DNA from 3 places in the Streptomyces sp. NPDC058646 genome. Region 3 is predicted to be linked to each of the others. Evidence: riboswitches for the same ligand, from Rfam matches in the RefSeq annotation. Region 3 holds a riboswitch; each other region holds the start of a gene.
The links. Region 3 has a riboswitch for cyclic di-AMP ahead of ACFWUZ_RS01395 (peptidoglycan DD-metalloendopeptidase family protein). Riboswitches for the same ligand answer to the same signal wherever they lie in the genome.
Positions count from the first base shown of each region.

Region 1: it holds a riboswitch for cyclic di-AMP, as region 3 does, so the genes downstream of both, ACFWUZ_RS05450 (transglycosylase family protein) here and ACFWUZ_RS01395 (peptidoglycan DD-metalloendopeptidase family protein) in region 3, are expected to answer to the same signal.
Region 2: it holds a riboswitch for cyclic di-AMP, as region 3 does, so the genes downstream of both, ACFWUZ_RS18805 (M23 family metallopeptidase) here and ACFWUZ_RS01395 (peptidoglycan DD-metalloendopeptidase family protein) in region 3, are expected to answer to the same signal.

Region 1 covers NZ_JBHXRK010000003.1:77,322-80,585, forward strand. Annotated here, with positions in the region: gene eno (phosphopyruvate hydratase) at 1-461, opposite strand, end outside; gene ACFWUZ_RS05450 (transglycosylase family protein) at 757-1,506, opposite strand; cyclic di-AMP (ydaO/yuaA leader) riboswitch at 1,510-1,681, opposite strand; gene ACFWUZ_RS05455 (transglycosylase family protein) at 1,961-3,046, opposite strand; gene ACFWUZ_RS05460 (cytochrome P450) at 3,148-3,264, opposite strand, start outside.
Region 2 covers NZ_JBHXRK010000014.1:78,594-81,857, reverse strand. Annotated here, with positions in the region: gene ACFWUZ_RS18810 (M16 family metallopeptidase) at 1-1,101, shown strand, start outside; cyclic di-AMP (ydaO/yuaA leader) riboswitch at 1,285-1,444, shown strand; gene ACFWUZ_RS18805 (M23 family metallopeptidase) at 1,457-2,254, shown strand; gene ACFWUZ_RS18800 (GntR family transcriptional regulator) at 2,447-3,124, shown strand.
Region 3 covers NZ_JBHXRK010000001.1:310,126-313,389, forward strand. Annotated here, with positions in the region: gene ACFWUZ_RS01385 (aspartate aminotransferase family protein) at 1-286, shown strand, start outside; gene ACFWUZ_RS01390 (tyrosine-protein phosphatase) at 369-1,205, opposite strand; cyclic di-AMP (ydaO/yuaA leader) riboswitch at 1,516-1,708, shown strand; gene ACFWUZ_RS01395 (peptidoglycan DD-metalloendopeptidase family protein) at 1,713-2,735, shown strand; gene ACFWUZ_RS01400 (SGNH/GDSL hydrolase family protein) at 2,899-3,264, shown strand, end outside.

The DNA.
Region 1 (3,264 bases), on a different contig from region 3:
CCGTTGAGGATGTTCATCATCGGAACGGGCAGCAGGTGCGCGTTCGGGCCGCCGAGGTAGCGGAAGAGCGGAAGGTCCGAGGCCTCGGACGCGGCGTGCGCGACGGCCAGGGAGACGCCGAGGATGGCGTTGGCACCGAGGGAGCCCTTGTTGTCGGTGGCGTCCAGGTCGAACATGGCCTGGTCGATCAGGCGCTGCTCGGTGGCGTCGTAGCCGACGAGCTCCGGGCCGATCTGCTCGATGACGGCGAGGACGGCCTTCTCGACACCCTTGCCGAAGTAACGGTTGGGGTCACCGTCACGGAGCTCGATGGCCTCGAAGGCACCGGTGGAGGCGCCGGACGGAACTGCAGCACGGCCGGTGCTGCCATCGTCGAGGCCCACCTCGACCTCGACCGTGGGGTTGCCTCGGGAGTCCAGGATTTCCCGGGCTACGACGACGTCGATGGACGGCACGAGCATCTCCTTCTGGGATGTGACGCTGGGTGTGCGGTGGCGTGTAGGCCGTGGGATGGCCTTGCCGCCTAGAGCCTAACCGGCTCCGGGCACCGGCCCGGCCGACCGCCCGGGTCCTGGGACGAAAAAGGGCCCGAATACCCCTCTTCCCGGACATAGGACTCCGGATTTCGGGGCGGCCGGGCCGGGGTGGTGAGCGGACACGCCACCGCCCGGCGCGTGGAAGGGACGCGCCGGGCGGGGGGACGTGCACGGGTTCAGCGGCGGGCCGCGAACTCGCCTGCGGTCAGGACCGCAGTGTTCAGCTGAGCTTCAGCTTCTGACCGGGGAAGATCAGGTCGGCGTCCGGGACGACGTCCTTGTTCAGTTCGTGCAGGTGCTCCCAGCCGCCCTGGACGCCGTTGACCTCGGCGATGTTGCCGAGCGTGTCGCCGGCCTTGACCTCGTACGAGCCGTTGCCGGTCTTCGGGGCCTCGGTCTTGGGGGCCTCGGTCTTGGGGGCCTGGGCCTTGGGGGCCTGGGCCTTCGGCGCGGCCGGAGCGGCGGCGGAGCGCTCGGAGCGGGTGGTCGGAGCCTCGGCGCGCTTGGTCTCCTTCTTGACCTCGGCCTTCTTCTCCTGCTTCTTCGGCTCGGCCTTCGGCTTGGCGGGGGTCTCCGCCGCGCCGCCGCCGGCGTACGAGGAGTTGGACAGGCCGACGCCGCAGTGCGGCCAGGCGCCCTTGCCCTGGCCCTTGAGGACCTTCTCGGCAATGGCTATCTGCTGGGCCTTGGTGGCCTGGTTGGCCTGGGCGGCGTACGCCTTGCCGCCGTAGCCGGCCCAGGTGGAGGACGAGAACTGCAGGCCGCCGTAGTAGCCGTTGCCCGTGTTGATGGCCCAGTTGCCGCCGGACTCGCACTGCGCGACGCGGTCCCACTCGGAGGCGGTGGCCGCGCTGGCGGAGCCGGCCGCCATCAGGGGGGCTGCGACTGCCACACCGGTGACACCGGCGAGCGTGACGATGCGAGCGGCCTTGGAGGCGCGGCGGTGCTTGCCCTTGCCGGAAAGCAGCATGGAGTTTCTCCTCACCGACGCCTACGAGGTGAGCTGTCGGGTTCGGGCGAGTGAGTTGCCCGGCCGTGCGACTGGCGCACGTCTTTACCCCTAGCCGGTGGCGTGACCGTCTTTCAACGGCCGCTCCCGGCGCCTACCTTGGTTCCCCCGCTCCTGCCTTCGGCGCTTGACGCGACGACTGTTCCCTCCGTCCGCCGGCAGGATTCGGCGATGCGGTCGAAGGAGCTCGCGGTGGCGAGCGATTCAGAAGGTAGACAGGTCTCTCCCCGATGTTCAACGCGCCGCATCGGGGAGAAACGAGCCCTACTTGCGCCCTCCGCACGGGTGTTTGCGCAGGTGAGGGCGGGGTTTACGACACCTTCGGGGCGGGACACGCCAGTTGACCTGAAGAGACACATGTCTCACTTACAGAAAACAGACAATCAGGCTTTTCCGGGTGTCCGAAGTGCCCCTCTTACTTGGTTAGATCCAGATTCTGCCCCGGCTTGATCAGGTCGGCATCCCCGCCGATGACCTGCTCATTGGCCTGGTAGAGGGCGTTCCAGCCCCCTTCGAGCCCCTTGGCGTCCGCGATGGCGGTCAGGCTGTCGCCCGCCTTCACCGTGTACGTCGGGTCCGACGCGGCATCAGCCGCCGCGGGCGCCTCGACGGCGGGCGCACCGCGGTGCTTGCCTCCGCTTCCGGCCGGGACGGAGGGGCCGGGGGAGCCGGCCGGGACCGTCGAGTCGGTCGGCAGGGCCGGGACGGAGGGGCCGGGGGAACCAGCCAGGGCCGTCGGGTCCGCCGGAGCGGACGTGTCCGACGGGGAAGGCGCGGGAGTCGTGGGGGCGGCGGGCGCCGTCGGGTCCGCGGAGGGGACCGGCGCGGCCGGGTCGACCGGGGCGGTGGTCCCGCCGCCCGGGAGCTGCGGGACGACCGGGGCCGAGGGGTCCTGCGTCGGCGGATAGTCCGGCGCGGGCATGACGGGCAGTCCGCTGGACGGCGCGAGCGGGCCGTCGGGGATCGCGAACGACGGGTTGTCGGACGGGCCCGGCGTCGGAGCCCCGAAGTCCGTGGCCGGCGCCCCCTGTCCGGCGGGCGGCACGGCGTCGTCCGGGCGGGACGGGGAGGCCCCGACGGTGCCGGAGCCGCCGGGCCGGCCGGCGTCCACGTCGGCGGCGGGGCCGTCCTGGGTCAGTCCGGCCGAGGCCGCGCACAGCGGCCATGCCTGCGGCCCCTGCGAGGCCAGCACCCGCTCGGCGACGGCTATCTGCTGGGCCCTGCTCGCCAGGTCGGCCCGCTCGGCGTAGTCGAGCCCGCCGGCGTTCTGCCACTGCTCCTGGGTGAACTGGAGCCCGCCGTAGGCGCCGCTGCCGAAGTTCGCGCTCCAGGTGCCGCCGCTCTCGCACTCGGCGACCCTGTCCCACGTGGAGGTGTCGGCGGCCGTGGCATGGGTGGCGGCAAGCAGCGGCAGGGCCAGTGCGGAGCCAGTGACTCCGGCTGTGACAACCAGCGCGGGGACCTGACGGGGGCGTCTGTGGCGGCCGTTCCCGGAACGCATGAGTGCACCTTTCGCATAACGGCGGGGTAACGGCAGAACCTAGCCCGCTTCGAACGGTTGTCACAAGTTCCGCCGGTAACTGACGCGAGGTCAGGGCGCCTTCAGGTGTTTCGGGGTGTGAAGCGGACCGGAAGGGTGCGCAGGCCACGCATGATGAGCCCGCCCCGCCAGCGCAGGTCTTCGGGGGGAACGGCAAGTTCCAGATCCGGCAGACGCGT
Region 2 (3,264 bases), on a different contig from region 3:
GGTGCCACGCTCGACTCGCACGCCGACCACCCGGGCGTACGGGTCTCCCTGGAGGTTCCGGCGTCCCGGCTGGCGAAGGCGCTCGGCCTGCTCGCCGAGGCGCTGAGCGCGCCGGCCTTCGCCGACGCCGAGGTCGACCGGCTGGTGCGCAACCGGCTGGACGAGATCCCGCACGAGCTGGCCAACCCGCAGCGCCGTGCCGCCAAGCAGCTCTCCAAGGAGCTCTTCCCGGCCTCCCTGCGGATGTCGCGCCCGCGCCAGGGCACCGAGGAGACGGTCGCCCGCATCGACTCGGCGGCCGTACGCGCCTTCTACGAGGCCCACGTACGCCCCGCCACGGCCACCGCGGTGGTCGTGGGCGACCTGACCGGCATCGACCTGGACGCCGTCCTGGGCGACACCCTGGGCGTCTGGACGGGCGACACCGCCGCACCCCTCCCGGTGCCGCCGGTGACCGCCGACGACACCGGCCGCGTGGTCATCGTCGACCGGCCCGGCGCGGTCCAGACGCAGCTGCTGATCGGCCGGATCGGGCCGGACCGGCACGACCGGGTGTGGGCGGCCCAGGTGCTCGGCACGTACTGCCTCGGCGGCACCCTCACCTCCCGCCTGGACAAGGTCCTGCGCGAGGAGAAGGGGTACACCTACGGCGTGCGCTCCTTCGGCCAGGTCCTGCGCTCCACCGCCGACGGCAAGGGCGCCTCGATGCTCGCCATCAGCGGCTCGGTGGACACCCCCAACACGGGCCCGGCGCTGGAGGACCTCTGGAAGGTGCTCCGCACCCTCGCGGAGGGCGGTCTGACCGACGCCGAACGGGACGTGGCGGTGCAGAACTTGGTGGGCGTGGCCCCGCTGAAGTTCGAGACGGCGGCCTCCGTGGCCGGCACCCTCGCCGACCAGGTCGAGCAGGAGCTCCCGGACGACTACCAGGCCCAGTTGTACGCGCGGCTCGCCGAAACCGGCACGGTCGAGGCGACTTCGGCGGTCGTGAACGCCTTCCCGGTGGACCGGCTGGTGACGGTCCTCGTGGGCGACGCGTCGCAGATCGAGGAGCCGGTCCGGGCCCTCGGGATCGGTGAGGTCAGCGTCGTCAGCAACTGACGGATAAGGGAGGGGCTCTGGCGGTTTGTTCGCCAGGGCCCCTTTTGTCCGTTTAGTGGTGAGGTTGCTTGTATGCGGTGTGGCGTACGCAACAAAAAGGCGCGTCTGTTTGGCGATTGACTGATGATCCGCCTAGCGTCGGCCGTGCTGTTCGTCAGTTGTACCCGCCGCACCCGCGGCACCGGACAGCGATCGCCGAGTCCCCGTCAGGCGCGAGCCTGGGGAGCCGGGGACCCACATCAGTCCCTGGGGTGAATCGGACCGCCTCGCAAGAGGAGGCCCGTAGGAGACCTTCCTGCTCCGAACCCGTCAGCTAACCCGGTAGGCGAGAGGGAAGGAAAGGATCAATCCCTTCATGGCGTTTGGCAGTCGTCCCGCCGGTTCCGGTAAGCACCGTGGCTCCAGCCGTCTGAGCCGCAAGACCGCCGGCTACGCCGGTATCGCCGCCCTCGCCACCACGGGTGTCGTCGGCACCCTCGCCGGTCCGGCCTTCGCAGCCGACCACAGCGACAAGTCCGTCCAGGACAACGGCCTCGCCGCCGCGGTCGTGGCCGAGGACCTCGCGGGTGACATCGAGGCCCAGGCCGCATCCCAGCAGCGGGCCGCCGAGCACGCCGCGGCCAAGGCGCAGGCCGAGGCCGATGCCAAGCAGCGCGCCGCCGAAGCCAAGCGCTTCGCGGAGGCCAAGGCGAAGGCCGAGCGCGAGGCGGCCGAGCGCGCCGCCCGCGAGGAGGAGCGCAAGCGCCTCAACACCTTCGTCGCCCCGGTCGGCGGCGGCATCAGCACCCAGTACCACGCCGGCGGCGGCATGTGGTCCTCCGGCAGCCACACCGGCATCGACTTCCGCGCCGCCTCCGGCACCTCGGTCCACGCGGTGGGCCTCGGTACGGTCGTCGAGGCGGGCTGGGGCGGCGCCTACGGCAACAACGTCGTCATCAAGCACAACGACGGCACCTACACCCAGTACGGGCACCTGTCCTCGCTGAACGTCTCCGTCGGCCAGCAGGTGACCCCGGGCCAGCAGATCGGCCTGTCCGGCTCCACCGGCAACTCCAGCGGCCCGCACCTGCACTTCGAGGCCCGCACCGGTGCCGACTACGGCTCGGACATCGACCCGGTCGCGTACCTGCGCTCGCACGGCGTCAACCTCTGACACCCGGCGCCCTCGCGCACTTCCGCTTCACCGAAGACCCCGGCTCCCCGAGCCGGGGTCTTCGTGTCGTACCGCCCCGGTAAATGTTTCGGATTTCCGGCCGCGCTCGGAAAATATCGCGTGTTGCAATAGAGTTGCAGCACGCACATGCGTGTTCCCTGGCGGCGGTCGGAAATAGGCGGAGGTCCGGTCTTGCGTATTCCTGCGCACGCGGTATGCACGGCAATTCGCGACGACATCGTGTCCGGCGTCTTCGAACCGGGAAGCAGGCTGACCGAGGAAGTTCTGGCCCGCCGGTACGGGGTCTCGCGCGTCCCGGTCCGCGAGGCGCTGCGGACCCTGGAGTCCGAGGGGTTCGTGACCACGCGGCGGCACGCCGGAGCCTGCGTGGCCGAGCCGACCGGGCAGGAGGCCGCCGACCTCCTGGAGCTGCGGATGCTGCTCGAACCCCTGGCGGCCGCCCGGGCCGCCCGGCGGCGCACCGAGGCCCACCTCAAGGTGCTGCGCGGGCTGGTCCGGCTGGGCCAGGAGCGGGCCAGGCGGGGCCAGGGGGAGGACCTGCGGTCGCTGGGCGCCTGGTTCCACGAGACGCTCGCCCAGGCCTCCGGCAGCCCCGGGCTGATCGCGCTGCTGACCCAGATGCGGCACAAGATCGCGTGGATGTACGTGGTGGGGACCCCGGAGCGGCCCGTGGAGTCCTGGGCGGAGCACGGCGCGATCGTCGACGCGGTGGCCCGCGGGGACGCGGAGCGGGCCAGGGCGCTGACCGCCGTCCATGCCGACCGGGCGGCCGCGGTGCACCGGCTGCGGCCGCGGGCCGCAGTGAGCACTTCGCAACCTGCCGTAAACATGTCGAGCGGCCGGCATTAACAGGGGCCGTATACAAAGGCCTGGTATCCGGCCTGTGAATTCGCTGCGCGGTGGCGGAATCATGGCTGCATGGAAATGCTGCCCGGAATTCCGCGCGGAGTCTTTTCCTGGCCGATTGCGCCTGCGACCTGATGGTGCGG
Region 3 (3,264 bases):
CTCGCTGGGGCTGCGCAGCCGGTGGACCGTGCTCCAGGCGGCGCGCAAGGGACTGTTCGCGCAGATGGTCGTCGTCCCGCTGCTGCAGAAGCACCGGATTCTCACGCAGGTCTCCGGGGACCACCTGGAGGTGATCAAGCTGATCCCGCCGCTGGTCCTGGACGAGCAGGACGTCGACCGGTTCGTCGGCGCCTTCCGCGAGGTCATGGACGAGGCGCACGGCGGGTCGGGCCTGATGTGGGACTTCGGCCGGACCCTGGTGAAGCAGGCGGTCGCCAACCGCTGACCGCCGCTCCGTACGGACCGCGGCCCTCCACCCCGGTGCCGGGGAAGGGCCGCGGCCTGTGAGCGCGCGCACGGCCGGGTCCTCAGGGGGCGGTCAGCAGCCGGTCGCGGAGGCGGTCCAGGGTCGCGGGGGCGAGTCCGAGGCCGTCGGAGAGGTAGTGCCCGACCCCACCCCACCGCAGGTCGATGGTGTCGAAGGCGGCGGTCAGGTACTCCGCGCGCGCGTCGAACAGCGGGGCGAGCAGCTCCATCACCTCGGGGGAGTGGGCCGCGACCGGCTCGCCGCTGCGGCGCACCCGGTAGCGCCGGTGCGGGGCGTTCGACTCCAGGTAGTCCGCGACGATGGCGTCGCGTTCGACGCCGAGCGCGAGCAGCGTGACGGCGACCGACAGCCCGGCCCGGTCCTTGCCGGCCGCGCAGTGCATCAGGGCCGGGACGCTGTCCTCGGCGAGGGCGTGCACGACCCGGCTGTGCTCGGCGGTGCGGCGCTCGATGATGGTGCGGTACGACTGCGCCATGCGGGCCGCCGCCTTGCCGTCGCCGAGCGCCGAGCGGAGCTGGTCGAGGTCGCCGTCGCGGACCATCTTCCAGAACTCCCGGCCGTCGGCGGGGTCCGACAGCGGGATGTTCACGTTCCGCACGCCGGGCAGTGCGACGTCCGGACCCTCCAGGGCGTGATCGGCGTCGTTGCGGAAGTCGAAGATGGTGTGCAGGCCGAGCGAGACGAGGAACTGTGCATCGGTTTCGGTGGCATGTGCCAGATGTCCGCTTCGGAACAGTCGTCCCGTCCTGACCCATCGTCCGTCGGCGGTCGGGAGTCCGCCCACGTCACGGAAATTGCGCACTCCGGCCAGCTCCGGCTCCGGTGCCGGCTCCGGTCCGGGTCGCGTCGGCGGGGCCGGGGGTATCTGCTGGGTCACGGGTACTCCTCCGCATCGTCGTGGGTGTCCGAATTAGGCTACTTGGCGACAACTTGCCGTGTACGGAGGCCAGATCGGGCGCCTCCCCGTGAGCCAGATCATACGGTGACCGTGAGTGTCTGATCACGAATGCCGAATTGCCCGGCAGGGACGGTTGTTGGCGGTGGGGAATGGACACAGGGTGACCGGAATTCCGTCGATCCCTCACTCCTGTGAATCCGTCAGGAAATTCACAGCTTGTTCCGTGCGGCCCCGCTCGATTAGCTTCGCCCTCGATCCGGGTGGACCGCCGAATCCTGCCGCCGCCCGGAAACCGCACCCGACTATTCATGCGCGCGGCAGGAGCGGGGGAACCAGGTAAGCCGCTGTTCCGGATCTCTGAACCGGGACGGCTTGGGGTGAAGTCGTACATATGTGACCCATGTCCAACGGGTCCCGTGGGTACGGCCGGACATCTCCAGTCCGAACCCGACAGCTCACCTCGCAGGCGACGGAGAGGAATTCGTCATGCCCGCAAAGGGAAAGCACCGCCGCCCCAAGTCCGGTCCCATATCGCGTGGTTTCGCCGTGGCCGGCACCGGGGGCGCCGCCCTCGCACTGCCGCTGATGGGTGCCGCCGGCGCCCACGCCGCGCAGGCCCCGGCCGCCGCGACCGCCACCGCCACCGCCCCGGCGGTGCAGGCCGTGCAGGCGGCCGCGCAGGCCGCTCCGCAGGCAGCCCAGCTCCCGGCCGCTCCCCAGGCGGCACCGAGCGTGTACACGGTCGTGCCGGGCGACTACCTCTCCAAGATCGCTGCCGAGCGCCGGCTCACCGGCGGCTGGGAGCAGCTGTACGCCGACAACCGCGAGGCCGTCGGCGCCGACCCGTCGCTGATCCACCCGGGCCTGAAGCTCACGCTCGGCGGGCAGAGCGCCTCCGCCCCGGCCGAGGCCCCGGCCCGGTCCGCCGCCGAGGCGACCCCGGAGAAGAAGGCCGCTACGCAGCAGGCCGCCCCGCAGAAGTCCGCCCCGCAGAAGTCCTCCGGTTCCGCCTCCTCGGCGCCCAAGGCCAAGAAGCCCTCGGCCGACTCGGCCGCCCCGGCGAAGCAGCAGGGCTCCGGCTCCGCCGCGAAGGCTCCCGCGGGCGCCGGTTTCGTCGCCCCGGTCGCCGGCGGCGTCTCCACCCAGTACAAGGTCTCCGGCAGCATGTGGTCCTCCGGCTACCACACCGGCGTCGACTTCATCGCCCGCTCCGGCACCAGCGTCAAGGCCGTCGGTGCGGGCACCGTGGTCTCGGCCGGCTGGAGCGGTTCGTACGGCAACGAGGTCGTCATCCGGCACGCGGACGGCAAGTACTCCCAGTACGCGCACCTGTCCTCGCTCTCCGTCTCCTCCGGCCAGAGCGTCACCGCCGGACAGCAGATCGGCCTGTCGGGCTCCACCGGCAACTCGACCGGCCCGCACCTGCACTTCGAGATCCGCACGAGCCCGTCGTACGGCTCGGACATGGACCCGATCGCCTACCTCCGCTCGAAGGGCGCGAGCCTCTGACGGCACCCGCCGCCGGAAGAAGGACACACGTGAGGCCGGGACCCGAGGGGGGTCCCGGCCTCACGTGTACTTGTTCCTTGTCCACCAGGTGGTACAGATCACGGTCCGTCAACCCCTGCTTACGTTGGCGTAGGTCGCCCACGGCGGTGAAGGATGGTGTCCCGTGGCAGCGACGACGACGAAACTCAAGACCATCGGCTCGTACGCGGCGATCGGGGACAGCTTTACCGAGGGCGTCGGGGACCCTGGACCAGGGGGCTCCTATCTCGGCTGGGCGGACCGGTTCGCCGTGCTCCTGGCCGATCAGCGCGACGAGCACGACTTCCGGTACGCGAACCTGGCCGTGCGCGGCCGGCTCCTCGACCAGATCGTGGCCGAACAGGTGCCGCGGGCCAAGGCCCTCGCACCGGACCTCGTGACCTTCTGCGCCGGGGGCAACGACATCATCCGGCCCGGCAGCGATCCCGACGACGTGGCGGAGCGGTTCGAGGCGGCCGTGGCCGACCTCGCCGCATCCGTCGGACAGGTC